DNA from 2 places in the Conyzicola sp. genome. Region 2 is predicted to be linked to the other one. Evidence: predicted binding sites of a transcription regulator. Region 2 holds the regulator's gene; the other holds the start of a gene.
The links. Region 2 encodes HspR, which represses chaperone genes until heat shock. Its sites were predicted from a motif close to AAGTTGAGTCNNNNNGACTCAACTT; they were not measured.

Region 1 (13,399 bases), on a different contig from region 2:
AGGCCGGGCTTCATCGACCGCAGCGGGAACGAGATCGCATCGCTGATCTCGACGGTGCGCTCCACTGCGCCGGGGTACCGTGAGAAGCGCGCGGCCATCTCCTCCCCCGATCGCAGGTGAGCCATGGATGCCGGCAGCCAGCCATCGAGGTCGTCGAGACTGCGCCGGGCGCGCACCGCTGCGATCGCGCTCGCGAGCTCGGCCGTGGCAGGCCGCGCGTAGTGCACGTTGCCCGTTGCCACCGTGGAGAGCCGCCGCCGCCGCGCGATCGCCGCGAGCGCGTCGTTGTGGTCGGAGGCGAGCGGGTCGCCGTTGTCGATCAGCTCGACGACGAGGTTGTCGTTGCCGAACAGCCAGGCGAGGCGATCCACCTCGCGGGCGGCAGCCTGCTCGCCCTGGGTGAGGAGGGCCTGGCGCACCGACCCTTTTCGGCATCCGGTCAGTATGAGCAGGTCGCCCGACGCCTTCGCCGCAATATCGTCCAGGTCGTAGACCGGGCTGCCCTTCTCTGCGCCCTCGGCGAGCTGGGCGGTCGTGATGATCTCGCTCAGCCGGTGGTAGCCGGGCTGCTGCCGCGCGAGCACGAGCAGGTGCGACCCTTGCGGGTCTGGTTCGCCGTTCTGCGGCTTGGTGAGGCCGAGCGAGAGCTCCGCGCCGAACATGGTCTGCAGCGGCGCGTACTTCTCCGCAGCCTCCGCCATGCGCGCGACGCCGTAGAAGCCGTCGTGGTCGGTGAGGGCAAGGCCGTGCAGGCCGAGCCGCGCCGCCTCCTCTGCAAGCTCCTCTGGCTGGCTCGCGCCGTCGAGAAAGCTGAAGGTCGAGTGCGCGTGCAGCTCTGCGTACGGCACGCTGCCCGGCTCGTACGAGGCGGGAGGAACATACGGCTGGCGTTTGCGCGACCACGCGGGGCTGTCGCCCCCGTCGGCTCCGGTCGGCAGCTCCTGGCCCGGCCGCGCGGGGTCGCTCAATAGTCGGTTGAGCTCACCCCACGGCATGGCGGGGTTGTTCCAGCCCATGGCTAGTCATACCTCCCCTCGGCCACCCAGTCCCGGCCCGAGAGCAGCAGCAGCCACGCGGAGCCAGACCCATCGACCACCTGGAAGCGGTTGACGCTGAGGGCCGCGTCGGCATCCCACCAGCGCTCGCGCACCGGCCATGGCCCAGCCCACGCGGCGACCCGCGTCGCGTCCTTGCGCGCTCCCGTCGCAGAGAACCAGACCGGATGCCCGATCAGCTGCCCCCGCTCACTCACCTCGATCTCCGCTCCCTCCTCACCCAGCACCACCACGGGTGTCGGCTGGGCGAACACGGTTGCCGGCTGCGGGTCGGGAAGCCGGCCAGGCCACGGCTTTGCAGCCGCCTGCGCAAGGCGCGGATCGGGCCGGTCGCCCCACGGCACGAGCACCTGCCGGTCGGCGAGCAGCCGCCCGCCGCCGAGCACGGCGGTCACGACGCCCTCGTGGCCGAGCATGCCCTGCACGCGGGAGAGCCCGTGGTGCACGCCCTCGTCTGGGCCGTTGCCCCACAGGCCCGACTCGTGGTTGCCGAGCTCGTCGACGACGGCCGGCTCGAGCCGCACCCGGGTCACGGGTGACTGCAGGCCACTGCCGGCGGCGCTGCCAGCCCCCTGCAGCTGCCAGCGCACGCGGTCGACCGCATCCGCTCCGGTGAACCAGCGCGGGTGCAGCCAGGTGCGCTCGCTCGACTCGCCCTCTGTCGTGACGATGACCCGCAGCTCTGTGCAGGCGAGGCGGGAGGCCATGAGCTCGGCGATGAGTGCGTCGGCCGCCGCCTTGATGCCGAAGGCCACCTGGTCGATGCGGTCGAGCGGCGGCTCGAAGTCGACGCTCGCCACGAGCTCGCGCGGCGGGGTGCGTGCAACGACTCCGCGCGGGTCGAGGCCGGCGGCGAGCGTGTGCGCCATGGCGCCGGCTGCGCCGAAGCGCTCGCGCACGCTCGTCGCCGGGAGGGCGGCGAAGGTGGCGAGATCGCGGATGCCGAGCCGCCGCAGCAACGGGCTGAGCGCGGCGTCGCCGAGCGCCTCGATCGGCAGCGAGCCGAGGAAGGTGGGGGAGGCGCCCTCGGCGATGATCATGACGTTCGATGCGCGCCGGGCGGCGTGCTCTGCGGCGAAGGGCCCGTCGGCGATGCCGACCTTCGCGCCGGGTGCGCCGAGCTCGGCAAGGCGGCTGACGAGCAGCCGCGCCGCCGGCAGCTCTCCGCCGTAGTAGCGGGCCGGGCCGCGCGCACGGATCGCGAGCATGCCGGGCCGCACGAGCTGCACCCCGGCCATCGACGCCTCGACGCCGGCGATGACGGGCTCGAACAGGCGGTTGTCGGCCGACCGGTCGTATGGCACGAGCTCGATGTCGGGGCAGCGGGCCTGTGCCTCGCGCATGCGCATGCCGCGCCGCACCCCGTCGGTGCGGGCGGCGGCGGAGCAGGCGAAGACGAGCCCCTTCTCGACGACAGCGATGGGGCCGTCGGCAGAGAAGCCGCCCTCGATCGAGGCGGCGATGACGGGCCAGTCGGGGCACCAGGCGAGCATCGTGCGGATCACAGCTGCACCATCCGCTCTCGCGGGCTGCCGGTGCGCGCAGCCACCTCCACTACGAGCTCTCTTGACGTGAGGTGGCCATGGCCGTCGCCAAGGCCACCCCACTGGCTACGCCTTATTCGCAGGCGCGCTTCAGCGCCCGGCCAGCTTGTATCAGGCCACTGGCCGAGCACGATGAGGGTCGTGCCGCGTTCGCGCAGCCGTGCCATGAGCCGGGCGACGCTGCCGTCGCTCGGGGGCAGCGGCGGGCGAACGAGCACGACGGTGAGAACGTCGGCGAGGGCGGCGGTGACGGGCAGCCACTGGTCGCCGGGGTATGGGGCGAGGGCGAGCCGCTCGAGGTCGATGCCGGCAGCCTTCGCCGCCTCGGTGCCGAAGGTGGGAACACCGACGACGCCGCACCACGCGCCGGCTTGCGACGGCCCGGCCATGAGCGCCATCGCGAGGCTGGTCGAGCCCTCGATGACGTAAGCGACCCCGGTCTTCAGACTGCCGCCGGGCAGCAGCCCTGCGACGGTCGGCGAGGTATCGAGAGCCCGGGAGTCGAGCGTCGTCGACTGCATGGCCCTGATGCGCGCCTGCAGCTCGCGCACCTCGTCGATCCTCTCAACAGAGACGGAGGCGGCTGCGGCGGGCATGCTCCATGTTCGAACATATGTTCGAATGAGTCAAGCGGGAAGGAGGCCGTACGGCGTGTCGCCATTCGATGGCAGCTCACCGCGTCACGGCGGTCACGATCACCACGGCGCAGACCACGATCGCGCCGATCACGGGAGCGAGGATGAGGGGCCACGTGTCGAAACTGTCCATGCCTTAAGTGCAGCGGCAGCGGCATCCATCCCGCATCGCCCGCACGTCGCGACCAGTCTCACCCTTGCGGATGACAGTGCGGCTACGAGACGTGGATGGCGACCGCTCCGAGCGCCGGAACCGTCGCCTCGAACGACCCGTCGGCGGCAACCTCGACCGAGCCCCCGCCGATGACGTCGTCGTACGTGCCGGCGGGCAGCGAGGTCTCGAAGGTGCGCGTGAGCGGCTCGTCGGCGGCGTTGAGCGCGATGAAGGCGGCAGGGCCGCGGCCGAAGGCATAGGCGTCGCCCTCGCTCCACTCGTCGCTCACGGGGGCGCCGTCGGCCGCCGCACGCCAGCCGACCATGCCGAGCACGCCGGGCCAGCGGTGCTGGCACAGCCAGAGCCCGTCGGCGTATGCGGCAGCCTGGTCAGCGCATGCGACGTCGGAGACGGCGCCAGAGGGCTCCACCGGCAGCGAGTTGTTGTTGATCGTGAACGAGAATCCGGAGTACAGCACCGGGCTGCCGTAGTCGCTTGCGAGCAGCAGGTACTGGGCAAGCAGGTAGCGCGGGCCGTCGCGGTAGCTGAGCGTCTGGCGGTTGCGCTCCGTGTCGTGGTTGTCGACGAAGGTGCGGGCCTGCTCCGAGGGGGCGAAGCCGTAGGAGTCGACACTGCTGATGTTCGACAGCTGCCCCGTCTTCAGCCATGGCACGAGCTGGTATGCGAGCCCGAACTCGAAGACGTCGCCAGAGTCGAGGTAGTCCTCCGGTTGAATTGGCTCGCCGTCGGTGCGGATCACCTCGCTGACGATGTAGGGGTCGCCGTCGACGAGCTCGACGATGGCGGCGACATCCTCGGCTGGCATGTGCTTGGCCGCGTCGATGCGAAACCCGTCGACCCCGAGCGAGCGAAGGTCGTTGAGGTAGCCGGCGATGGTCTTCTGCACCGACGGCTTCTCTGTTGCAAGGTCGGCGAGGTTCACGAGCTCGCAGTTCTGCACGTTGCCGGCGCTCGAGTAGTCGGTGATGTCGTCGCTCTCGCTGAGCCCGCAGTGGTGGAAGTCGTCCTCGGTGTAGAGGTCGGGGTAGTCGTAGTGGCCATAGGGCGTTCCCGCCCAGCCCTCGCCGTCGCTGTCCTGGCCGGTCATGTGGTTGATGACGGCATCCGCGATGATCTTGACGCCAGCCTCGTGGCACGTCGACACCATGTCGGAGAACTGCTCGCGCGTGCCGAGGCGCGACTCGATGTCGTAGCTCACCGGCTGGTACGCCGTCCACCACGGCGAGCCGGCGATGTGCTCCTGCGGTGGGCTCGTGAGCACCCAGGCGATACCGGCGGGGCCGAGAGTGTCGGTGCACTCGCGGGCGATCGACTCCCAGTTCCACTGGAACAGCTGGATGCCGACATCCCTCGATGCATCGCCGCCGTCATAGGAGGCGGCGGGCTGCGAGCACCCGGCCAGGGCAAGCATGCCGATGAGTACCGCTGCCGTCGCTGCCCTGCGCATGTCGCCCCTCGCTGCGCTCGCGTCACTGCAAGCGCTTGCAGCACCATAGCAACCGGAAGGGGTGCTGGCTACTGCGGCCCGAGCGGCGGGGGTCCGCCGGGGGCGACAGGGTTGTCTGCCGGCTCCTTCAGCTCGACGAAGACCACCCGCGTGTCGGTGTCGCCGGTGTTCTCGCCGAAGTGCTCCTGGGCCGGCAGCCACACTGCGGCACCGGCGGGCAGCACGGTGTCGAAGCTGCGCTCGCCCATCGAGAGCCGCCGGCTGAACCCGCTCAGCGTGACCATCACGCTGTCGGGATGCCGGTGCGGCGTCGAGACGGTTCCTGGGGTGTCCTCGTAGGAGAGCACGCGCACGCGCTCGTTCTCGAACAGCACGGAGTAGAGGCCGGGGTTAGTTGAGACGGGGTCGTGTTCTTGGGTCATCGCTGCACCGTAGCACCACCCCCGTCTGGGGGATAGACCCCTCAGCCCAAGCGCGACACCCACGGATGCATTCCGAAACGACGGAGAACTCCCCGGAGGGGGAGTGCTCCTCCTCACGACGTCCGCCATGCTCCCTCGTATATCCGTCATTTCGGAACGGACGACCGCGGGCGGATGTGGTCACCACGCGCCACTGCCGCGCGAATCGCGGCCTCCACATCACGCCAGCGGGCGACAATCTGGCGATAGCTGAAGCGCAACACCCGGAATCCTGCCGCGGTGAGCACCGCATCCCGTCGCCGATCCTCTTCAAAGGCAGTGTGGTCGGTGTGAAACTGGGCGCCGTCGACCTCGATCACCAAGCCGTCCCCGACGAGAAAGTCCACCCGACCGACTCCCGGAACGCTCACTTGCTGCTGAAGTGCGAATCCCATCTCGAGCATGTGGAATCGCAACAATGACTCGCCGCCGCTCTCGCTGAGCCCGGCGGCGTGCTCCAGCGCCCGTCGTTCTCGTCTCGGAAGCGCAGCCAGGATCCGGGCCCACTGCGATGTCGAGACCGCGCGACCGTAGAGGGCCGACTCGACAACGGCGAACGCGATGAGAGGCGGATGGTGGCGAATAACCTCGATCAGGCACGTCACTGGGTCGACCAGACTGCGAGTACCCGTGGGGGTGGATGAGCCCCAGCGAGCTGTGGCGGCGCCGGGTCGTGTCGCTAGCCGCTGTCTCGGGTTCTCCGGGGTGCGCAGCGCTCGCGCATGGGCGGAGACCTGCACGGTCAGCGTTGTGCCCGCGGGTGTCCAGAAGCCGTGCTCGGATGCCGCGGCCATGCCCGTCAGCCTTCCCCCGACTCGCACAGCTGCAACCTGGCGGGCGCTCAGCTCCGGACAGCAGTAGTGCCCTTGCCGCGCTCGGATGACCTCCCCTCGCCTGACGGCGCGTGTCAGCGAGTGGGACGTGTGCCCGTCGCGCAGCAACTCATGCGTGGCAGCAACGCCGCCTCGTCGCCAGACGTCGTAGTAGATCGAGTTCATGCGCAGAGCCTGCAGGCGCGGTATCGCCTGCCACCCGTCGTCGTCGAGATCTGTGCGAATCCCCGCTCCCTCTTCCGAAATGACGGAGTAGTGAACCGCCGCGGCGCCTGGTTTCAGGGCTGAGAAATGAACTGGATGCCGCACCTCCGTCATTTCGGAAGGCCGGGCGGGAGGGGTGGCCAGCGGGCCGGGCGGCTAGGGGCGGTGCCGTGCCATGCGGAGGTTCACGCGATAGCCAGAGTTGCCCCACACGAGCGGGGTGCCCTCCGCACGGTAGTGCTGCAGCGCCTCCTGCTCGTGGTCGAGCGGCGGATGCCCGCTCGCGCGGATGACGCGCCACCACGGCACGTCAGAGCCGTAGTGCGCCATCACCTGCCCCACCGCGCGCGAGGCGCGGGATCCGAGCGCGGCGGCCACCTCGCCGTAGGGCATGACGCGGCCCGGCGGGATGCTGTCGACGAGCTGCAGCACGCGCTCGACGAATTCGGGGGAGGCGGGCACCCTAGAGCTTCAGGGTGCCGATGTTCTCGCCGTACTGGGTCTGCCCGGTGATCTCGAAGCCGACCTTGAGGAAGAACTCCTCTGGCCCCTCCTCGCCGGGCTCCCAGATGACGGTGAGCTCGTCGAAGCCGCGGGAGCGCGCCTCCTCGGCGAGTGCCAGCACGGCGAACTTGCCGATGCCGGCGCCCTGGGCGTCGGCGGCGACGTTGATGCGCCAGATGCAGCTGCGAAACTCCGGCAGGTCGCTGTCGGGGTCGAAGTTGCCGCGGATGAAGCCGACGACGGTGTCACCGTCGAGCACGACGCGCGGCCACGAGGTCACCGGATTGATGTAGGCATCGGCGATCGCATAGGAGGGGGGAGTCACGAACTGCTCCTGCCCTCGGCGCAGCGTGAGGGTGTTGGCCGCGACGATCGTGGCGGCGGACAGTTCTTCGAGCCGGAGGTCACCCATGTAAGACACGGTACCCTCCCGTCGCGATCCTGTCTCGAAGTATCTCGACGTCGAGATACTTGTGCGTCGCGGTAAGCTGTTTCGGGCTTACTTCAGGAGGAAACACGCATGGAAAAGATCAAGGTCGAAGGCACCGTTGTCGAACTCGACGGCGACGAGATGACCCGCATCATCTGGCAGAAGATCAAGGAGACCCTGATCCACCCGTACCTCGACATCAACCTCGAGTACTACGACCTCGGCATCGAGCACCGCGACGCGACCGACGACCAGGTCACCATCGATGCCGCCCACGCCATCCAGAAGCACGGCGTCGGCGTCAAGTGCGCGACCATCACCCCCGACGAGGCCCGCGTTGAGGAGTTCGGCCTCAAGAAGATGTGGAAGTCGCCGAACGGCACGATCCGCAACATCCTCGGCGGGGTCATCTTCCGCGAGCCGATCATCATCTCCAACATCCCGCGCCTTGTGCCGGGCTGGAACAAGCCGATCATCATCGGCCGCCACGCCTTCGGCGACCAGTACCGTGCCACCGACTTCCTGTTCAAGGGATCAGGCAAGCTCGAGGTCAGCTTCACGCCCGACGACGGCTCTGAGCCGCAGAAGTTCGAGGTCTTCGCGGCCCCCGGCGACGGCATCGCCCAGGTGCAGTACAACCTCGACGAGTCGATCATCGACTTCGCGCGCGCCTCGCTCAACTACGGGCTCAGCCGCAACTACCCGGTGTACCTCTCGACGAAGAACACCATCCTCAAGGCATACGACGGCCGCTTCAAGGACATCTTCGAGGAGATCTTCCAGTCGGAGTTCAAGGAGAAGTTCGACGCAGCCGGCCTCACCTACGAGCACCGCCTCATCGACGACATGGTGGCCTCTGCCATGAAGTGGGAGGGCGGCTACGTCTGGGCATGCAAGAACTACGACGGCGACGTGCAGTCCGACACCGTCGCCCAGGGCTTCGGCTCGCTCGGCCTCATGACGTCGGTGCTGTCTGTGCCCGACGGATCTGTCGTCGAGGCAGAGGCCGCCCACGGCACCGTCACGCGGCACTACCGCCAGCACCAGGCCGGCAAGCCGACCTCGACGAACCCGATCGCCTCGATCTACGCGTGGACCCGCGGCCTGTCGCACCGCGCCAAGCTCGACAACAACCCGGCGCTCGCGACCTTCGCGGAGACGCTTGAGGATGTCGTCATCAAGTCTGTCGAGGCCGGTCACATGACCAAGGACCTCGCGCTTCTCGTCGGCCCCGACCAGAAGTGGGAGACCACCGAGGAGTTCCTCGACACCCTCGACAAGAACCTCGCGGCGCGCCTCGGCGCCTGAGTCGTGAGTCTCCAGCGGTCATAGCTGGACAGCAGAAGGGCCCCGACATTTTCGTCGGGGCCCTTCTGCGTTCGCGGTGCGATAATGGAATCGGCACCCAAGACCTCGGTGGCGTTCGATCTGGCTGCGAGGCCGTGCCATTCCGAGGTGACCCGGCGATGAGCGCCCGCACCGTCAGCCGAATCGGTTGCAACGCCCTCCATCGCCCTTCCCTCGGTGAAGTTCAGGACCGTGGATCGGGCTCCGTCCGCATCCACGGAGCCCGGTCCATGCCCGTGGACTAGCTCGCTACCTCCGGCTGCCGCACCGTCGCGCCGGTCGACACCGCGATCTTGCGCGGCTTGGCGCGCTCGCTGACCGGGATCGTCACGCTCAGCACGCCGTTCTCGTAGCTCGCGCTGATGTGCTCGCTCGCGATGCCCTCGCCGAGGGTGAACTGGCGGTGGAAGCTGCCGCTGGGTCGCTCGCTCGCGAGCCACGTCACGCCATCACGACTGCGTGCTGTGCGCTCTGCGCGGATGGTGAGCAGCTGGCCGTCGACGTCGACATCGACCGTCCCGGGGTCGATCCCGGGGAGGTCGGCGTTGAGCACGTAGGTGTCCCCGTCACGGAACAGGTCGATGGGCATGAGGCGCGGGCCCTGCCGAGAGTCGAGCATGCTCGCTGCAACGCGGTCCAGCTCGCGGAACGGGTCAAAGAGAACTGCCATTGTGATCACTCCTTCAAACTTGAGTCACTGTGACTCATGTACAGAGATTAACCAGATCGCGCCTTAAAAATTGCTGAGTTTTCTGAGGGCGAACAGGTCGCGATCTCGCGGCTCAGTACCCGGAGAAGTAGTCGGCGTGCACCCGCTTGACGCCCTGCCCGCGCAGGGCGGCGCGCAGGGTTGCGACGAGGGCGGGAGGGCCGGAGATGTAGGCGCGGCGGCCCGCGGCATCCGGAACGAGCGCTGCGATGCGCTCCGGGGTGACGCGCCCCTCGCCGCCGTAGACCCATCCGGTCGGCAGCGGTGACGGCGGGGTCGGGCTGAACAGCACGACGCGGGCACCCGACTGGGTGAGCAGGTCGGCGTACGGCGGGGTGCCCGTCGTGCTCGTGGAGTAGACCACCACGACATCGCGCTGCTCGCCCGCGGCGGTCGCGGAGGCCAGCTGGCTCGCGAACGGCGTGATGCCGATGCCGCCGGCAACGAGCAGCAGCGGCTCTGCGGTGTCGCGGGGGAGGGCGAAGTCGCCTCCAACCCCGGTGCCCTGGATGGTGGCACCCGGTTCGAGGTCGAGCAGTGCCTGTTTGAAGCTGCTCGCCTTCTCTGGCGTGGTGAGGGCGAAGGTGATGGGGGCATCCGGTGCCGGTGCCGACGAGATGCTGAAGTAGCGCCGGCTGCCACGGAAGTCGGCCTTGCGGTGCGGAATGGTGAGCTCCATGTACTGGCCGGGGATGAACCGAACGGGCCGAGACGGCCGGAAGGCGAGCTCCCACGTCGTCGGCGAGAGCTGGGTCTTGCCGAGGAACTCGAGCCGGATGGCGCGGCGCTGCCCGAAGGCGAAGCCGATGACATTGCCAACCAGCAGTGCGAACTGCGGGGTGTTGGTGACGAGCCCGACGCCGAACGGCACGGTGAAGAGCAGGGCGACGACCACGGCCTCGGCGAGCTGCTGCCAGCGGCGTGGGGGGAGGGTCAGCGGCTCGCTGAGCATGAAGCCGGCGAAGAACACCGCGGGGGAGGAGAGCAGGAGGTAGGAGAGCGCATCGAGCGGCGACGATCCGACGAGCATGTAGCGCACCACGACAGAGAGTGCTGCGACGACGAGGAAGACGAGCCCGAGGGTGAGCCGCTGGGTTCGGTAGAGGATCGCGAACGCGGCGATGGCGACGGGCAGCAGCAGATAGGGGGTGCCGAGCCACCAGCTCGCATAGCTGAAGCCGGGAACGCCGCCGAAGGCGAGCAGCGTGACGACGAAGATGCCGACGGCGGCGGGGTTGAAGATGTGGCGGCCGCGCACGGCGAGCACGTACTTCGAGGCGCTCGCGATGACGCTCGCGATGGCGATGCTGGCGAGACCCGCGGCATCCGCGCTCGGCGCGAGAACGACGAAGACGAGCAAGGCGGTGATGAGCGACGAGTCGGCGTGCGGCGCAATGCGCAGCAGCCGGGCGATGAGCCAGTTCGACCCGGTGGTGACGGCGATGGCCACGACGGCGGAGGCGAGGAGCGGCAGTGGCTGCACCGACAGCTGCCCGAGCAGCGACAGCACCAGCGCGATCGCCGCGATGACGATGAGGCTGACGAGAATGAGGCGGTACATGGTGACGACGCCGGTGATGCGATCGAGCCATTGCTTCATGTGAACAACTCCCCGTCGAGGTTTGGCGAGAACTCTATCGCTCCCGTTGCCAGCATGCGCACGTACTGAAAGTCGAACTGCTCTGCCAGCCGCGAGGGGTCGGCGAAGAACAGCGCGGTCGAGAGCCCGTCGGCCTCGAGCCCGGTCGCGGCGATGGCCCAGGTGGCGATGACGCGGGTGGTCGGCATCCCCGTTGTGGCGTCGATCACGTGGTGCAGCCCGGCACCCCAGGAGCGCCGGTTGGTTGCGGAGGAGCAGATTGCCCCGCTGCGAACGTTCGCGATGCCGATCGCCCGCTTCGCATCCAGCGGGTGCTCGAGGGCGACGCGAATCGGCAAGGGACCAGCGTGACGGATGTCGCCGCTGCCATCCACGATGACGTCGCGGTGGCCGGCGGCGAGCAGCAGTTCCGTCACAAGGTCGACGAGGTATCCCTTGCCCGCTGCCCCGATGTCGAGCGTGACAGGGCGCAGCGTGGTGAGCACCGATCCATCCCACGCGATCGCGTCTTCCCAGGCTGGCGTCGCGACCGCTGGCCCGCTCTGCCGCAGCGAGTAGGTGCGGTCGTAGCCGAGTGTCTCGAGCGAGCGCCCGACGAGCGGGCTCATGGCCCCGTCGGTCGCCTCGTACAGGCGGCGGTAGACGTCGAGCAGTGCGGCCGCCTCGGGCGGAAGGGTCCAGCTGCCCGCCGTCGTGGCGATGCGCGAGACGAGCGAGTCGTCACGAAACCGCGACCAGGCGAGGTCGAACTGCTCGACCCGCGTGGCGATCTGCTGCTGCACGGCTGGCGAGACCGGCAGGTCGGTGTCGAGCTGCCAGGTCGTGCCGATCGCCTCGAAGTGCAGGGCGTGCGGGCGCTGGCTATTCTGCAGCGTCGGCCTTGATCGCCTCGACGGCCGCGGTGAAGCCGCCGCTCGTGAGTGATGACCCGCCGACCTTGTCGACCGAGATCTCGTCGATGTTCTTGCCGACGACGACGGCGGCGATGCCGTCGGAGAACTCGCCCTGGTGCAGCTTGGCCTGTGGGTCGGTGGCGTCGCCGACGACCGTCACCTCGGTGATGACATTGTCGGCGAGGGTGAGGGTGACCTCGACCGTCTCTGTGCCGCTCGGGGCCTGGTAGTCACCGCTCTCGGTGTAGGTGCCGTCGGCATACTCGCCAGAGGTGGTGGCGGGGGAGTCGCTGGCGTCGTCGGCGCCGGTCGCCGGAGCGGTGGTCGCACACCCGGCGACGGTGGTCAGCGAGAGCATGGCGAGTGCGGCGAGTGCGGATTTCGTCTGCAGGGAGGTCATGTGTTCTGCCTTCGTTCTGTGAGCGGAGTCGTGGCTACTGGCAAGCATGGCGGAATCCTCGATGGGCTCGCTGGGAATTCGATTATTACGAGTATGTAAAGCCTCCTAACGAACTTGGTGGAAAAGCTTGCGCGTGGTTAGTTCGTAAGCTTTACTAACAAACATGACGACCGAGATGCAGCGAAGCACGGGAGCGGCAGGCCGCCCCTTCGCCACCGGTCGCGCCCTTCGCCCGAGCACCAAGGTCCTGCCAGAGCACGCACGCGGCCACAACCGCTCGCTCGTGCTGCAGACCCTCTACCGCGCCGGCACGCAGAGCCGGGCCGACATCGCGCGCGAGACCGGTCTTACCCGCGTGACGGTCTCCGACCTCATCGCCGAGCTCATGACCGAGGGCCTTGTCATCGAGACAGGGCAGCGAGAGGATGCACGCCCAGGCAAGCCGGCAACGCTCCTCGACCTGAACCGCGAGGCCTTCCAGATCGTCGGCGTGGATCTCAGCGGCTACTCCGTCTTTCGCGGCGCACTGCTCGACCTCGACGGCCAGGTCATCGCGCGTGCAGAGCTGCCCCTCGCCGGCAGCATGGGGAGAGAGGCGACGGCGAAGGTCGTCGACCTGGTGAAGTCGCTCGTCGACGCAGCGACCCTTCCCGTGCTCGGCATCGGCGTCGGCTCGCCCGGTGTCGTCGACCTCGCCGGCATCGTGCTGAGCGCCCCCAACCTCGGCTGGAGCGGCGAGCCGCTGCAGCAGGTGCTGGCCGACCGCTTCGGGCTTCCCGTCATCGTCATCAACGACGCCAATGCCGCCGCCCTCGCCGAGCACAGCTTCGGCGATGCCGACAGCGACATGATGCTGATCAAGGTCGGCCACGGTGTCGGTGCCGGTCTCCTGCTCGACGGCACCCCGCTCTTCGGCAGCCGGTTCGCGGCTGGCGAGATCGGGCACGTGGTGGTCGGCACAGACGGCGGAGCCGCCTGTGCGTGCGGAAAGCACGGCTGCCTCGAGACGTGGCTGGCTGTGCCGCGACTGGAGGCCGCGCTCGCGGCATCCGGTTCGGATGACGAGAAGCTGCAGATTCTTCGGGAGGCCGGCCAGCGACTTGGCATCGCGCTCGCTCCCGTGGTCGGTGCCCTCAACCTCGCAGAGGTAGTGCTGAGCGGA
Region 2 (12,398 bases):
CGATCGGAAACTGCGGAGCCTTCGTCGCCCCCACGCTGTCCTCGATGTTGAGGCCGACGGCACCCGTGGCGATGAGGCTCTCGACGTTGGCCTGCACGCCAGCGGCGTCGGCAGAGTAGCCCTTCTCGAAGTCGATGGTCACGGGCAGCTCGACGGCGTCGGAGACGAGGCTCGCGACCGAGAGCGCCTGCGCAATGCTGAGCCCCTCGCCGTCCTCCACCCCGTGCGCGAACGACACCGAGTGGCTCGCCGTGGCGATGGCCTTCACCCCTGGTGCTGCCGCGACGATGCGGGCGGTGACGGCATCCCACACGTTCGTCAGGATGAGCGGCGTGCCGGGCACGTGGAGTTCGTTGAGGAGTACTGCCTTCTCTGTCTGCGTAGTCATGGGTCGACGCTAGCGCCGACCGCCGTCAGCGCTCTGCGCGCGGCGACAGTTTCACGAAGAACATGCAGACGAGGCCGATGGCGATGACGGCGACGATGCCGAGCACGCCCCAGTACTGGTAGCCGCCGATGGCGATGAAGGTCGCCCACGCGATCGGGGAGAGGAAGCTGGCCACGCGGCCGGTCGTCGCGTACAGGCCGAAGATCTCGCCTTCGCGACCGAGAGGGGTGACGCGCGTGAGCAGCGAGCGGCTGGCGGCCTGAGCCGGGCCGACGAAGACGCAGAGCAGCAGGCCCGCGATCCAGAACACGATCTTGCCGGCGTCGTGCAGCGCGAAGGTCGCGGTGCCCGCGACGACGAGACCGATGAGCGAGAACATGATGACCGCACGCGGACCGAAGAAGTCGTCGAAGCGGCCGGCGACGATTGTGGAGATGCCGGCAACGAGGTTGGCGGCGATGCCGAAGATGAGCACCTCGTTGCTCGTGAACCGGAAGGTGCCGGCAGCGATGATCGCGCCGAAGGCGAAGACGCCGGCGAGGCCGTCGCGGTAGATCGCCGCGGAGATGAGGAACCAGAAGGTCTGGCGCGACTCGCGGAACAGCCGTGCGATGTCCTTGACGAGCACGACGTAGGCGGCGAAGAAGTTGACCCGCTCGCGCCCGGGGGCCGGTGTGTTCTCTGGCACGTTGAGCACGATCGGGATGGCGAAGACCACGGTCCACACCGCGCAGCCGATGGCGATGACTCGGAAGGCCATGCCGTTGGAGGTGTCCATGCCGAACCAGTCGAGCTGGGTCACGACGACCACGATGATCAGGGCGACGATTCCGCCGAGGTAGCCGAGGCCCCATCCGAGTCCGGAGATGCGGCCGACCGTCTTGCGAGTGGATACCTGGGCGAGCATGGCGTTGTAGTTGACGCCGGCGATCTCGCTGGCGACGCTGCCGATCGCGATGAGCCACACGCCAAGGAGGAAGAAGACGGGGGAGGCCTGCACGAAGAAGAGCCCGGCGGTGCACACGACCATGAGGGTGGTGCCGATGACGAGCCAGCGCTTGCGATGACCGGAGGCGTCGGTCTGTTGCCCGATCACCGGAGCGAGAAGGGCGACGAGGATTCCCGCCGCACCGAGAACGTAGCCGTACGTGCTCGACAGGCCGGCGATGCCGCGCTGGTAGGCGTCGGCATCCTCGCCGAGCGCAGCAACGTCGGCGGGAAGGAACGCGTCGGTGGTGAGGTAGAGCGCGGTGAAGACGAAGGTGAGGATGACGGAGTTGAACGGCTGTGTCGCCCAGTCCCACAGTGCCCACGACACCACCTGCTTGCGGGGAACGACCGTGTCGGCTTGGAGGTCGAGGGCGACGACGCCAACCGCGAGGGAGTTCGCTGCGGTGGGGATCTTCTTCGCGGGCTGCTTCGGGGCGCCATTGTCCGTCATGGTCACAGGCTAGTCGGGGGGAGTGAACGGCGGGTATCCACCTTTTCGGGGTGCGGCATCAGGGTTGAGCCATTACCACTCAACTTTCAGGCTCAGAACTTGACACGATGCGCGCGAGGTTTCAAACTTGATAAGGCGCAACTCAACCCGCCGCATCTCCAGCAACACCGCCGTAGTGCATCGCAGATAGAAAGCAGACCCCTTCCATGGCAAGAGCAGTAGGCATCGACCTCGGCACCACCAACTCCGTCGTCGCAGTACTCGAGGGCGGCGAGCCCTCCGTCATCGCGAACGCCGAGGGGTTCCGCACGACCCCGTCGGTCGTTGCCTTCACGAAGGATGGCGACGTTCTCGTCGGCGAGACCGCGAAGCGCCAGGCAGTCACCAACGTCGACCGCACCATCTCGAGCGTCAAGCGCCACATGGGAACGACGTGGACGACAGATGTCGACGGCAAGAAGTACACGCCGCAGGAGATCTCGGCCCGCATCCTCGCCAAGCTCAAGCGCGATGCAGAGCAGTACCTCGGCGAGCCGGTCACCGACGCCGTCGTCACCGTTCCCGCCTACTTCAACGACGCAGAGCGCCAGGCCACCAAGGACGCCGGTGAGATCGCCGGTCTTAACGTGCTGCGCATCATCAACGAGCCGACCGCCGCAGCCCTCGCCTACGGCCTCGACCGCGGTAAGGCCGACGAGCTCATCCTCGTCTTCGACCTCGGTGGCGGAACCTTCGACGTCAGCCTCCTCGAGGTCGGCAAGGACGACGACTTCTCCACCATCCAGGTGCGCTCGACCGCTGGTGACAACCGCCTCGGCGGCGACGACTGGGATCAGCGCATCGTCGACTACCTGATCACCCGCTTCAAGGAGACCACCGGCGTCGACGTCTCGAAGGACAAGATCGCCAAGCAGCGCCTCAAGGAGGCGGCTGAGCAGGCGAAGAAGGAGCTGTCCTCGTCGGCCAGCACCAACATCCAGCTGCCATACCTCTCGCTCACCGAGAACGGCCCGGCCAACCTCGACGAGAGCCTGACCCGCGCCAAGTTCGAGGAGCTCACGAAAGACCTGCTCGAGCGCACCAAGAAGCCGTTCCAGGATGTCGTGCGCGAGGCCGGGGTATCGATCGCCGATGTCGCACACGTCGTGCTCGTCGGTGGATCGACCCGCATGCCAGCAGTCGTCGAGCTCGTCAAGACGCTCACCGGCGGCAAGGAGCCCAACAATGGCGTCAACCCCGACGAGGTGGTCGCCGTTGGCGCCGCCCTGCAGGCCGGCGTTCTCAAGGGAGAGCGCAAAGACGTTCTGCTCATCGACGTCACCCCGCTGAGCCTCGGCATCGAGACCAAGGGCGGCATCATGACGCGCCTCATCGACCGCAACACGGCTATTCCGACGAAGCGCAGTGAGACCTTCACGACCGCGGACGACAACCAGCCGTCGGTGGCCATCCAGGTCTTCCAGGGCGAGCGCGACTTCACCCGCGACAACAAGAACCTCGGAACCTTCGAGCTGCAGGGCATCGCACCGGCCCCGCGCGGAATTCCCCAGGTCGAGGTGACCTTCGACATCGACGCCAACGGCATCGTGCAGGTCTCCGCGAAAGACAAGGGAACCGGCAAGGAGCAGTCCATCACGATCACCGGCGGCTCGTCGCTCTCCAAGGAGGACATCGAGCGTATGGTCCGCGAGGGCGAGGAGCACGCCGCAGAAGACAAGGCGCGCCGCGAGGCGGCCGAGATCCGCAACACGGCAGAGCAGCTCGCGTACTCGACAGAGAAGCTCATCGCCGATAACGCCGACAAGCTTCCGGATGACGTGAAGACGAACGTGCAGGCCGACGTCGACGCACTGAAGACCGCGCTCGCGGGCGATGACGAGGCAGCGGTCAAGGTTGCTGCCGACAAGCTCGCGGAGAGCCAGCAGCAGATCGGCGAGGCACTCTACGCCCAGAGCGCCACCGCGTCGGCTGGCACCGGAGACGAGGCCCCGACGGCTGGCAGCGACGAGGACATCGTCGATGCCGAGGTCGTCGAGGACGAGCCAGAGACCGGCACCAAGTAGCCATGGCCACCCACCCGAGGAGTGGCAAGGGGCAGGACCCGGAGCCGGAAGACGACAACACCCCCGAGGCGGTGGATCCGATCGTGCACGACATCAACGTCGCGGCGGAGGACGAGCCGACACCGGAGCCAGATGCAGATGCTGTCATCGACGAGGTGCTCGACGGACTGGCCGAGGCCGAGCCGCTGAGCCCGGAGGACGCGGCGCTGCTCGACGTCGCTGCGACGGATCTCGTCGCAGAGATGCGATCAGACATGCTGCGCGCCCAGGCCGAGCTCGTCAACTTCCGCAACCGGGTGGAGCGCGACCGCGCGGCCAACCGCGATGCGGTGATCGCCGACGTCATCCGGTCGCTCCTTCCTGCACTCGACGACCTGTCGAGAGCAGAGAAGCACGGCGATCTCGAGGGAAGCCCGCTCGAGATCGTGGCGACCAAGCTGCGCTCGAGCCTCGAGCGCTACGGCCTTCGCACGGTCGGCGTCGTCGGCGAGCCCTTCGACCCACACCAGCATGAGGCGGTCGTTCAGCTGCCGACAGCCGGCGTGACGGTGGAGACGGTCGCCGACGTGATCGACCCCGGCTACGCGCTCGGGGAGCGGCTGATCCGCGCCGCCAAGGTCGCCGTCTCGACGCCAGAGTCCTGAAACCACGCCGATGGCTAGCCAGGACTGGTTCGACAAGGACTTCTACAAGATTCTCGGTGTCTCGAAAGACGTCTCCGACGCGGACCTGAAGAAGACGTACCGCAAGCTCGCGCGGCAGTTCCACCCCGACTCCAATCCCGGTGACGCTGCGGCAGAGGCGAAGTTCAAGGAGATCAGCGAGGCGAACTCCGTGCTCTCCGACCCGGAGCAGCGACGAGAGTACGACCAGATGCGGGCGATGGGCAGCGGCGCGCGCTTCAGCGCCGGCGGTCGCCCCGGTCAGCCGGGCGGCTTCGAGGATGTCTTCGGCGGCATGTTCGGCGGTGGTGCCGGCAACGCGAGGCAGCGCGGTCGCAACGCGCAGTTCGAAGACCTCTTCGGTGGCATGTTCGGCACCCCGACGGGCGGCTTCGGCGGGTTCGGCGGGCCGACCAAGGGGCGCGACCTCACCACGACCGTTGCCCTCGACTTCATCACCGCGATTCAGGGCGACACCGTCAAGCTCGAGCAGGCCAACGGCAGAACGATCACGGCCAAGATTCCGGCCGGGGTCGCCGACGGGCAGAAGATCAAGCTCAAGGGCAAGGGAGAGCCGAGCCAGGATGGCGGGCAGCCCGGCGACCTCGTGCTCACCGTCGAGGTGAGAAAGCACCCGGTCTTCGAGCGCGATGGCCTCAACCTTCGCGTCGACGTTCCTGTCACCTTCGTCGAGGCCGTGCTCGGTGCGACGATCGAGGTTCCGACCCTCGGGGGTGACCCCGTGAAGCTGCGCGTCGCTCCCGGCACCCCGAGCGGTCGCGTGCTGCGGGTCAAGGGTCGCGGCGTCACCTCGGCCAAGGGCGTCGGCGACCTGCTCGCAACCGTGCAGGTCGCGGTGCCGAGCCACCTGCCCGGCGAGGCCGCCACGGCGCTTCAGGCGTTCGCCAAGGCCATGCCAGAGGAGAACCCCCGCACCGAGCTGCTCGCGAGGGCGCGGTCGTAGCGATGGACGAGAACTCCCCGGTCTTCGCGATCGCGGTCGCGGCAGAGCTCGCGGGCATGCACCCGCAGACACTGCGCCAGTACGACAGGCTCGGCCTGGTGAGTCCAACGCGCACGGCAGGCAAGTCACGGCGATACTCGATGCGCGACGTGGCGCAGCTGCGGGAGATTGCGGCACTGAGCGCTGAGGGGCTGAATCTCATCGGCATCCAGCGCATCATCGCCCTGGAGAACGCGCTGACCGAGTCGACGCGGCGGGTGAGCCAGCTGGAGCACGCCCTCGCCAACGAGATGCTCGCCCGCTCGGGCCGCCGCGTCTTCGCCGCCGGATCGCACGGCGACATCGTTCCGCTGCGCTCCGGTTCGCGCGGCGAGCGCTCGAACCAGGTCGTGCTGTGGAACCCACTGCGGCGGCAGGTGCCGCCGAGTGAGTGACCAGGATGTGACCGAGCTGGCGTTCCCCCCAGCCTCCTACTTCATCGCGAGCAGCCGACTGCGCCCAGGCCTCGACGGCGGGTACACCGTCGCCACGATGCGCAGAGCGCTGCAGTTTGCCGAGGTCGGCGGTGTGCAGCCCGTGCTGCTGGCGTTCGACTTCTCCCCCGACTACGAGTGCTACACCCGCGAGTTCGTCGAGCTCGGGCTGGCGACAGAGGCCACGGTCATTCGCAGCCTCTACCAAGACCTACGCAACGAGCCGTCGATCATCCGCTCGGTGGTCGCGCCCGTCGAGTCCCCCGCGATTTCGACGGCGTCTGTCACCGAGACGACCGACCTGGATGCCGACGGCCGTCCATGGCGCACCATCGCCACCGGCGCCGACGGCGTCATCACCCACACCGACTTCCTCGACCGCAATGGGCAGCCGCTGTTCCGCCTTCCCTATATCTCCGGGAGGGCCGACTGGTGGCGCAGTGTGATCCTCATCGACGTCTTCGACGACGGGAAGGTCATCGGACAGCTGCACGGGTTCGCGCAGCTGTACCAGGCGTGGATGAACCATCTCGTCGCGCAGGTCGACGGCCCAGCGGTCGTCGTGGTCGAGGCGCGGCAGGTTGGGGAGATGCTGATCGGCCCCCGCGACTACGCGCTCGTGCACACCGTGCACAACGCCCATACGGCCGCCCCGCACCACTGGGACTCGCCGATGGACGAGACCTGGACGGGCTGGTTCGACACCATCGACGGCTATGACGCGATCATCTGGCTCACCGACCAGCAGCGACAGGATGCAGAGCGCCGGTTCGGCGCCCATCGTCGCGCCGTCGTGATCCCCCACCCCGCTGAGCCGCTCGCGCAGTTCCCGCCGACTGCCGACCGGGATCCAGACCTCGCCGTCATGGTCGCCCGGCTCGCAGAGCAGAAGCGCATAGCGCACGCCATCCGGGCCTGGCCGACCGTGCTCGCGGCTCGACCGAGCGCACGGCTGCAGATCTACGGCGAGGGTGTGCAGCGCGGCGCGCTCGAGTCGCTCATCGCCGAGCTCGGTGTCGGCGACAGCGTCACGCTCATGGGCTACCGGGCGAACGCGTCGGAGGTGCTGCTCACGGCCGGGCTGCTGGTGGTGTCGAGCAACTACGAGGGGCACAGCCTCGTGGTGCTCGAGGCCTTCTCGCGCGGCTGCCCGATCGTCTCCTACGACATCAGCTACGGCCCGGCTGAGACGATCGTCGAGGGCGTCAACGGCCTGCTCGTGCCCGCGGGCGACTACGAGGCGCTCGGTGCTGCTGTCGGTTCGGTCATCGGCGACGCCGATCGTCTCGCCGAGCTCTCGCGCGGCGCATACGACTGGGCTGTGGCCCATGGCAAGGAGATGTCGATGGGGCGCACCCGCGACCTGTTTCTGGCGGTGCTCGCCGATGATTGACTTCGACGCGCTGCGGCGCTGGCCCGACATCGAGGCAGACAACCTCTTCGCCTTCGACGCGAGCGACCGGCTCATCCTCGAGCTGGCAGCGCCATTGATCGCGGATGCCGCACCTGGCTCTGTCGCGGTGGTCGGCGACAACTACGGTGCCCTCACTCTCGGTGCAGTCTCGCTCGGGGCACGGGCTGTTCGCGTGCACCAGGACGACCTCGTCGGCGAGCTCGCTCTGGCAGCCAACGCCGCCGGAGCGGGTGGATTCGAGAACCATCCGCTGGGGTCGTCGCTGCTCGCGGGTGCGACCCTCGTGCTGCTGCAGCTTCCCCGCGGTCTCGACGAGCTTGAGGAGGTGCTCGACGCGATCGCGCGCTTCGCCGACCCGGCGGTCACCGTCATCGCGGGTGGGCGTATCAAGCACCTGACGCCGACGATGAACCCGGTCATGCTGCGCTTCTTCGAATCGCTCGATGTGTCGCTCGCGCAGCAGAAGTCACGGGCCTTCACCCTTCGCGGTCCTCGCGCCGTCGCAGAGCCGCGGTTTCCCGTTACAGAGTTCCACCGTGACATCGACCTGTGGGTCGGGGCGCATGGTGCGGTCTTCGCCGGATCCTCGATCGATATCGGCACCCGGGTTTTGCTCGGTGCGCTTCGCACGGTGGGGCCGACGACCGGTGTCGCGATCGACTTGGGCTGCGGCTCTGGCGTGCTTGCGGCATCCATCGCGCGTCTTCGACCGGGCCTGCGCGTCATCGCGACCGACCAGTCGGCCGCGGCCGTCGCCTCAGCCTCCCTCACCGCTGAGCTCAACCACCTGGCCGACCGCATCAGCGTCGTTCGCGACGACGGCCTCGTGAGCCAGCCCGACGCCTCGGCAGATGTCGTGTTGCTGAACCCACCGTTCCACATCGGCGCGGTCGTTCACACCGGGCCAGCCCACCGCCTGTTCTCCGATGCTGCCCGTGTTCTGAAGCCCGGTGGCGAGCTCTGGACGGTCTTCAACTCGCATCTTGGCTACCGGCAGGCTCTCGCGAGGATGGTCGGTCCGACCGATCTCGTCACGCACACAGAGAAGTTCATGGTGACGGTGTCGCGAAAGGGTGGCAGCTGAATGTTCCTTAATGGTTCGCTAGGAGCGATAGGGCGTGGCGACGCATCCATCGACCGCGTAAACTTGAGTCGATCAAACTCAACTCTGCCAGATCACAGTCAGCGAAAGGGCTAGCGCTCCGTGGCCAACATGCAGGGTGCCCCCGGCACCGACGAAGAGCAGAAGACTGCGCTCGAGAAGTACGGCGTCGATCTCACCGCCATTGCGCGCAGCGGCAAGCTCGATCCGGTGATCGGTCGAGACGCCGAGATCCGTCGCGTCAGCCAGGTGCTCACCCGCCGCACCAAGAACAACCCCGTGCTCATCGGCGAGCCCGGCGTCGGCAAGACCGCTGTCGTCGAGGGTCTCGCCCAGCGCATCGTCGCGGGCGACGTTGCCGACTCTCTGAAGAACAAGCGACTCGTCTCCCTCGACCTCGCGGCGCTGGTGGCCGGCGCCAAGTACCGCGGCGAGTTCGAGGAGCGCCTCAATGCGGTTCTCGCCGAGATCAACGAGGCAGAGGGCGAGATCATCACCTTCGTCGACGAACTGCACACCCTCATGGGTGCGGGTGGCGGCGAGGGCTCTGTTGCGGCATCCAACATGCTCAAGCCCATGCTCGCCCGCGGCGAGCTGCGCCTCATCGGCGCGACGACGCTCGACGAGTACCGCCAGTACATCGAGAAGGATGCCGCACTCGAGCGCCGCTTCCAGCAGGTCTTCGTCGGCGAGCCGTCGGTCGAGGACACGGTTGCCATCCTGCGCGGGCTCAAGGGGCGATACGAGGCCCACCACAAGGTGACGATCGCCGACAGCGCCCTCGTTGCCGCGGCATCCCTCAGCAACCGGTACATCTCCGCCCGGCAGCTTCCAGACAAGGCGATCGACCTCATCGACGAGGCGGCCTCCCGGCTCAAGATGGAGATCGACTCTTCTCCCGTAGAGATCGACGAGCTCAAGCGCAGCGTCGACCGACTGCGCATCGAAGAGCTCGCGCTCAAGAAGGAAAAGGACTCGGCCTCGAAAGACCGGCTCGAGAAGCTGCGCATCGACATGAACACCCGCCAGCAGGAGCTCGACACGCTCGAGCGTCGCTGGCAGGCAGAGAAGTCGAGCCTTCACAGCGTCGGCGACCTCAAGAGCCAGCTCAACCAGGCTGAGATCGACCGCGACCGCGCGATGCGCGACCAGGACTGGCAGCACGCGTCGAAGCTCAACTACGAGGTCATCCCCTCGATCGAGAAGGCGATTGCCGAGGCGGAGCAGGTCGAGCAGCTCGGACCGCGCATGGTCAACGACCAGGTGACCGACGAGGACATCGCGGCCGTCGTGGCCGCATGGACGGGCATTCCCGTGGCGAAGCTCAAGCAGGGCGAGACCGAGCGACTGCTCAGCCTCGAGACGGAGCTCGGCAAGCGACTCATCGGGCAGAAGGATGCGGTCAAGGCCGTCTCCGAGGCGGTGCGCCGCTCGCGCGCCGGCATCTCCGACCCCGCCAAGCCCACCGGCTCCTTCCTGTTCCTCGGCCCGACCGGTGTCGGCAAGACGGAGCTCGCGAAGGCGCTCGCGGAGTACCTCTTCGACGACGAGAAGGCGCTCGTGCGCATCGACATGAGCGAGTACGGCGAGAAGTTCGCCGTGTCGCGGCTCGTCGGAGCCCCTCCCGGCTACGTCGGCTACGAGCAGGGCGGACAGCTGACCGAGGCCGTTCGGCGTCGGCCGTACAGCGTGATCCTGCTCGACGAGATCGAGAAGGCGCACCCAGAGGTCTTCGACATCCTGCTGCAGGTGCTCGACGACGGACGACTCACGGATGGACAGGGCCGCACCGTCGACTTCCGCAACGTCATCCTCATCCTGACCTCCAATCTCGGCAGCCAGTTCCTCACCGACCCGGCCCTCAGCTGGACGGAGAAGACCGACTCGGTGAATGCACTCGTTCGCCAGGCGTTCAAGCCGGAGTTCGTCAACCGCCTCGACGACATCGTGGTGTTCGCCCCACTGACGCAGGACGACCTCGGCCAGATCGTGTCGCTCTACATCGACCGGCTCGAGAAGCGGCTCGTCGAGCGGCGGCTGCAGCTGGCTGTCACGCCGAGTGCGCGCGCCTGGCTCGCCGATCGCGGCTTCGACCTCAACTACGGGGCGCGGCCGCTTCGACGGCTCATGCAGCGCGAGATCGACGACCGACTGGCGCGAGCGCTCCTGGCCGGAGACATCCGCGATGGCGACACGGTGATGGTCGACCTCGTCGGCGACGACCTCACGGTCAAGCGCTTCGACGACGCCGCCGCCTAGCTCACCCCTCCCCGTAGCTCCAGCTGCGGGCTCGGGGACGGAGTTGCAGTTGGGGCGGCGAAACTGTTTCTGGGGCGGCGAGCGTGCTGCGGCTAGGCGCGCAGCTTCGACATCGCGATTGCGCTGTCCATGACTATGCGGGTGAGCACGGCGTAGTCGAACTGACCTCGAGTGAGGTCGAGCGCGCTGCGCACGGCAATGCCGTAGGCGACGGGCCACTGCTGCGGGTCTGGCGCGCTGGCCCTGATGCTTGGCAGCAGCACGTCGAACGACGGGAGGTAGCCGCGCGGGGTGTCGTCGGCGGCGGAGCCCTCTGCGTACCTCGGCAGGCCGAACTGGTCGCCGCCGACGGTGGCGGCGCTGTGCGCGAAGTACTCGTTCGCATCGGGAACCTCTCCGCTGAGCTCGCGCACCTTCGTGCCGACAAGCTCCCAGAACGAGTAGCGGTGCTCGGCGAGCGGTCGGTTGATGGCGTCGCCGAACAGGTACTCGTCGCCGTTGGCGCCGGACACCTCGATGTAGCTGAGGCCGGCGTAGTCGGGATGCCCGGTCGCGAGTGCGTCGAGAGCGGCCAGCTGGCAGGCGTGACCGGCATGGGCTCCCAGCGCCGTGAAGAGGGACTCGACGTGCACGCCGCGCTCCGAGGTCATCGCACCGAGCATGCGGTCGAGGATGATGCCGGCCGCCTCCGCGGCCCCGTCGAGGAAGGCGGTGTCGGAGTTCGGTGGGGTGTCGCTCATGCTCTCATTCTCGATGAGTCGGGCCGTGCGGTCGCTTCTGCCCGCGAGAACCGACCGCGACGCCCGACGCACGAGGCCTCGGCGTCGCGGCGCGCGTAGGCTCGAACCATGCTTGCGACGATCATCCACGGCGACCACGACGTTCGACTCGAGGAGGTTGCCGATCCGCACCTCACCGACTCCGGCATCGACGCGATCGTGCGCGTCGTCGCGGCGTGCGTCTGCGGCTCCGACCTGTGGCCGTACCGCGGCGTCACCGACACCCCGAAGCCGCGGCGCATCGGGCACGAGTTCGTCGGCATCGTCGAGTCGGTCGGTGCCGCCGTGTCGAAGGTCAAGGTCGGCGACTTCGTCATCGCCCCCTTCTACGACTGCGACATGACCTGCGTGAACTGCCAGAACGGGGTCAGCACCTCGTGCCTGGACGGTGGATGGTGGGGCTCCGACGACAGACACGGCGGGTTCGCCGACGGCGCCCAGGGTGAGCGCGTGCGGGTGCCACACGCCGACGGGTCGTTGGTCGCGACTCCATCGCAGCCAGACCCCGCGCTCGTGCCGAGCCTGCTGACCCTCGCCGACGTGATGGGCACGGGGCACCATGCGGCCGTGTCCGCCGGGGTGACCGTCGGCTCGACGGTCGTCGTCGTAGGGGATGGAGCGGTCGGCCTGTGTGCGGTGCTCGCAGCCAGACGGCTGGGTGCATCCAGGATCGTTGCCATGTCGCGCAACCCGGAGCGCTCGGCCCTCGCGCGGGAGTTTGGCGCCACCGACATCGTCGAGGCCCGCGGAGCTGAGGGCGCGAAGGCCGTCAAGGCGCTCTTCGACGGCATCGGCGCCGACTGCGTGCTCGAGTGCGTCGGCACGAAGGAGTCAATGGACCAGGCGCTGCGCT

Region 1: AC14A7_RS07135 (Hsp20/alpha crystallin family protein) is a predicted target of HspR. The motif match lies at 9,322-9,346, and genes of this name have one in related genera.

Annotation. Positions count from the first base shown of each region.
Region 1 is NZ_JBXMIS010000080.1:489-13,887, forward strand. It holds partial or broken gene AC14A7_RS07090 (PHP domain-containing protein) at 1-1,016, opposite strand, end outside; gene AC14A7_RS07095 (DNA polymerase Y family protein) at 1,019-2,560, opposite strand; gene AC14A7_RS07100 (hypothetical protein) at 2,557-3,195, opposite strand; gene AC14A7_RS07105 (alpha-amylase) at 3,450-4,856, opposite strand; gene AC14A7_RS07110 (cupin domain-containing protein) at 4,925-5,278, opposite strand; gene AC14A7_RS07115 (endonuclease domain-containing protein) at 5,425-6,111, opposite strand; gene AC14A7_RS07120 (MGMT family protein) at 6,511-6,816, opposite strand; gene AC14A7_RS07125 (GNAT family N-acetyltransferase) at 6,818-7,270, opposite strand; gene AC14A7_RS07130 (NADP-dependent isocitrate dehydrogenase) at 7,379-8,596, shown strand; gene AC14A7_RS07135 (Hsp20/alpha crystallin family protein) at 8,877-9,305, opposite strand; gene AC14A7_RS07140 (FAD-dependent oxidoreductase) at 9,418-10,944, opposite strand; gene AC14A7_RS07145 (FAD:protein FMN transferase) at 10,941-11,816, opposite strand; gene AC14A7_RS07150 (FMN-binding protein) at 11,806-12,237, opposite strand; gene AC14A7_RS07155 (ROK family transcriptional regulator) at 12,401-13,399, shown strand, end outside.
Region 2 is NZ_JBXMIS010000050.1:355-12,752, forward strand. It holds partial or broken gene AC14A7_RS04665 (isocitrate lyase/PEP mutase family protein) at 1-388, opposite strand, end outside; gene AC14A7_RS04670 (MFS transporter) at 414-1,829, opposite strand; gene dnaK (molecular chaperone DnaK) at 2,036-3,892, shown strand; gene AC14A7_RS04680 (nucleotide exchange factor GrpE) at 3,895-4,536, shown strand; gene AC14A7_RS04685 (DnaJ C-terminal domain-containing protein) at 4,547-5,518, shown strand; gene AC14A7_RS04690 (heat shock protein transcriptional repressor HspR) at 5,521-5,952, shown strand; gene AC14A7_RS04695 (glycosyltransferase) at 5,945-7,384, shown strand; gene AC14A7_RS04700 (class I SAM-dependent methyltransferase) at 7,377-8,489, shown strand; gene AC14A7_RS04705 (ATP-dependent Clp protease ATP-binding subunit) at 8,610-10,766, shown strand; gene AC14A7_RS04710 (hypothetical protein) at 10,859-11,506, opposite strand; gene AC14A7_RS04715 (zinc-dependent alcohol dehydrogenase family protein) at 11,615-12,398, shown strand, end outside.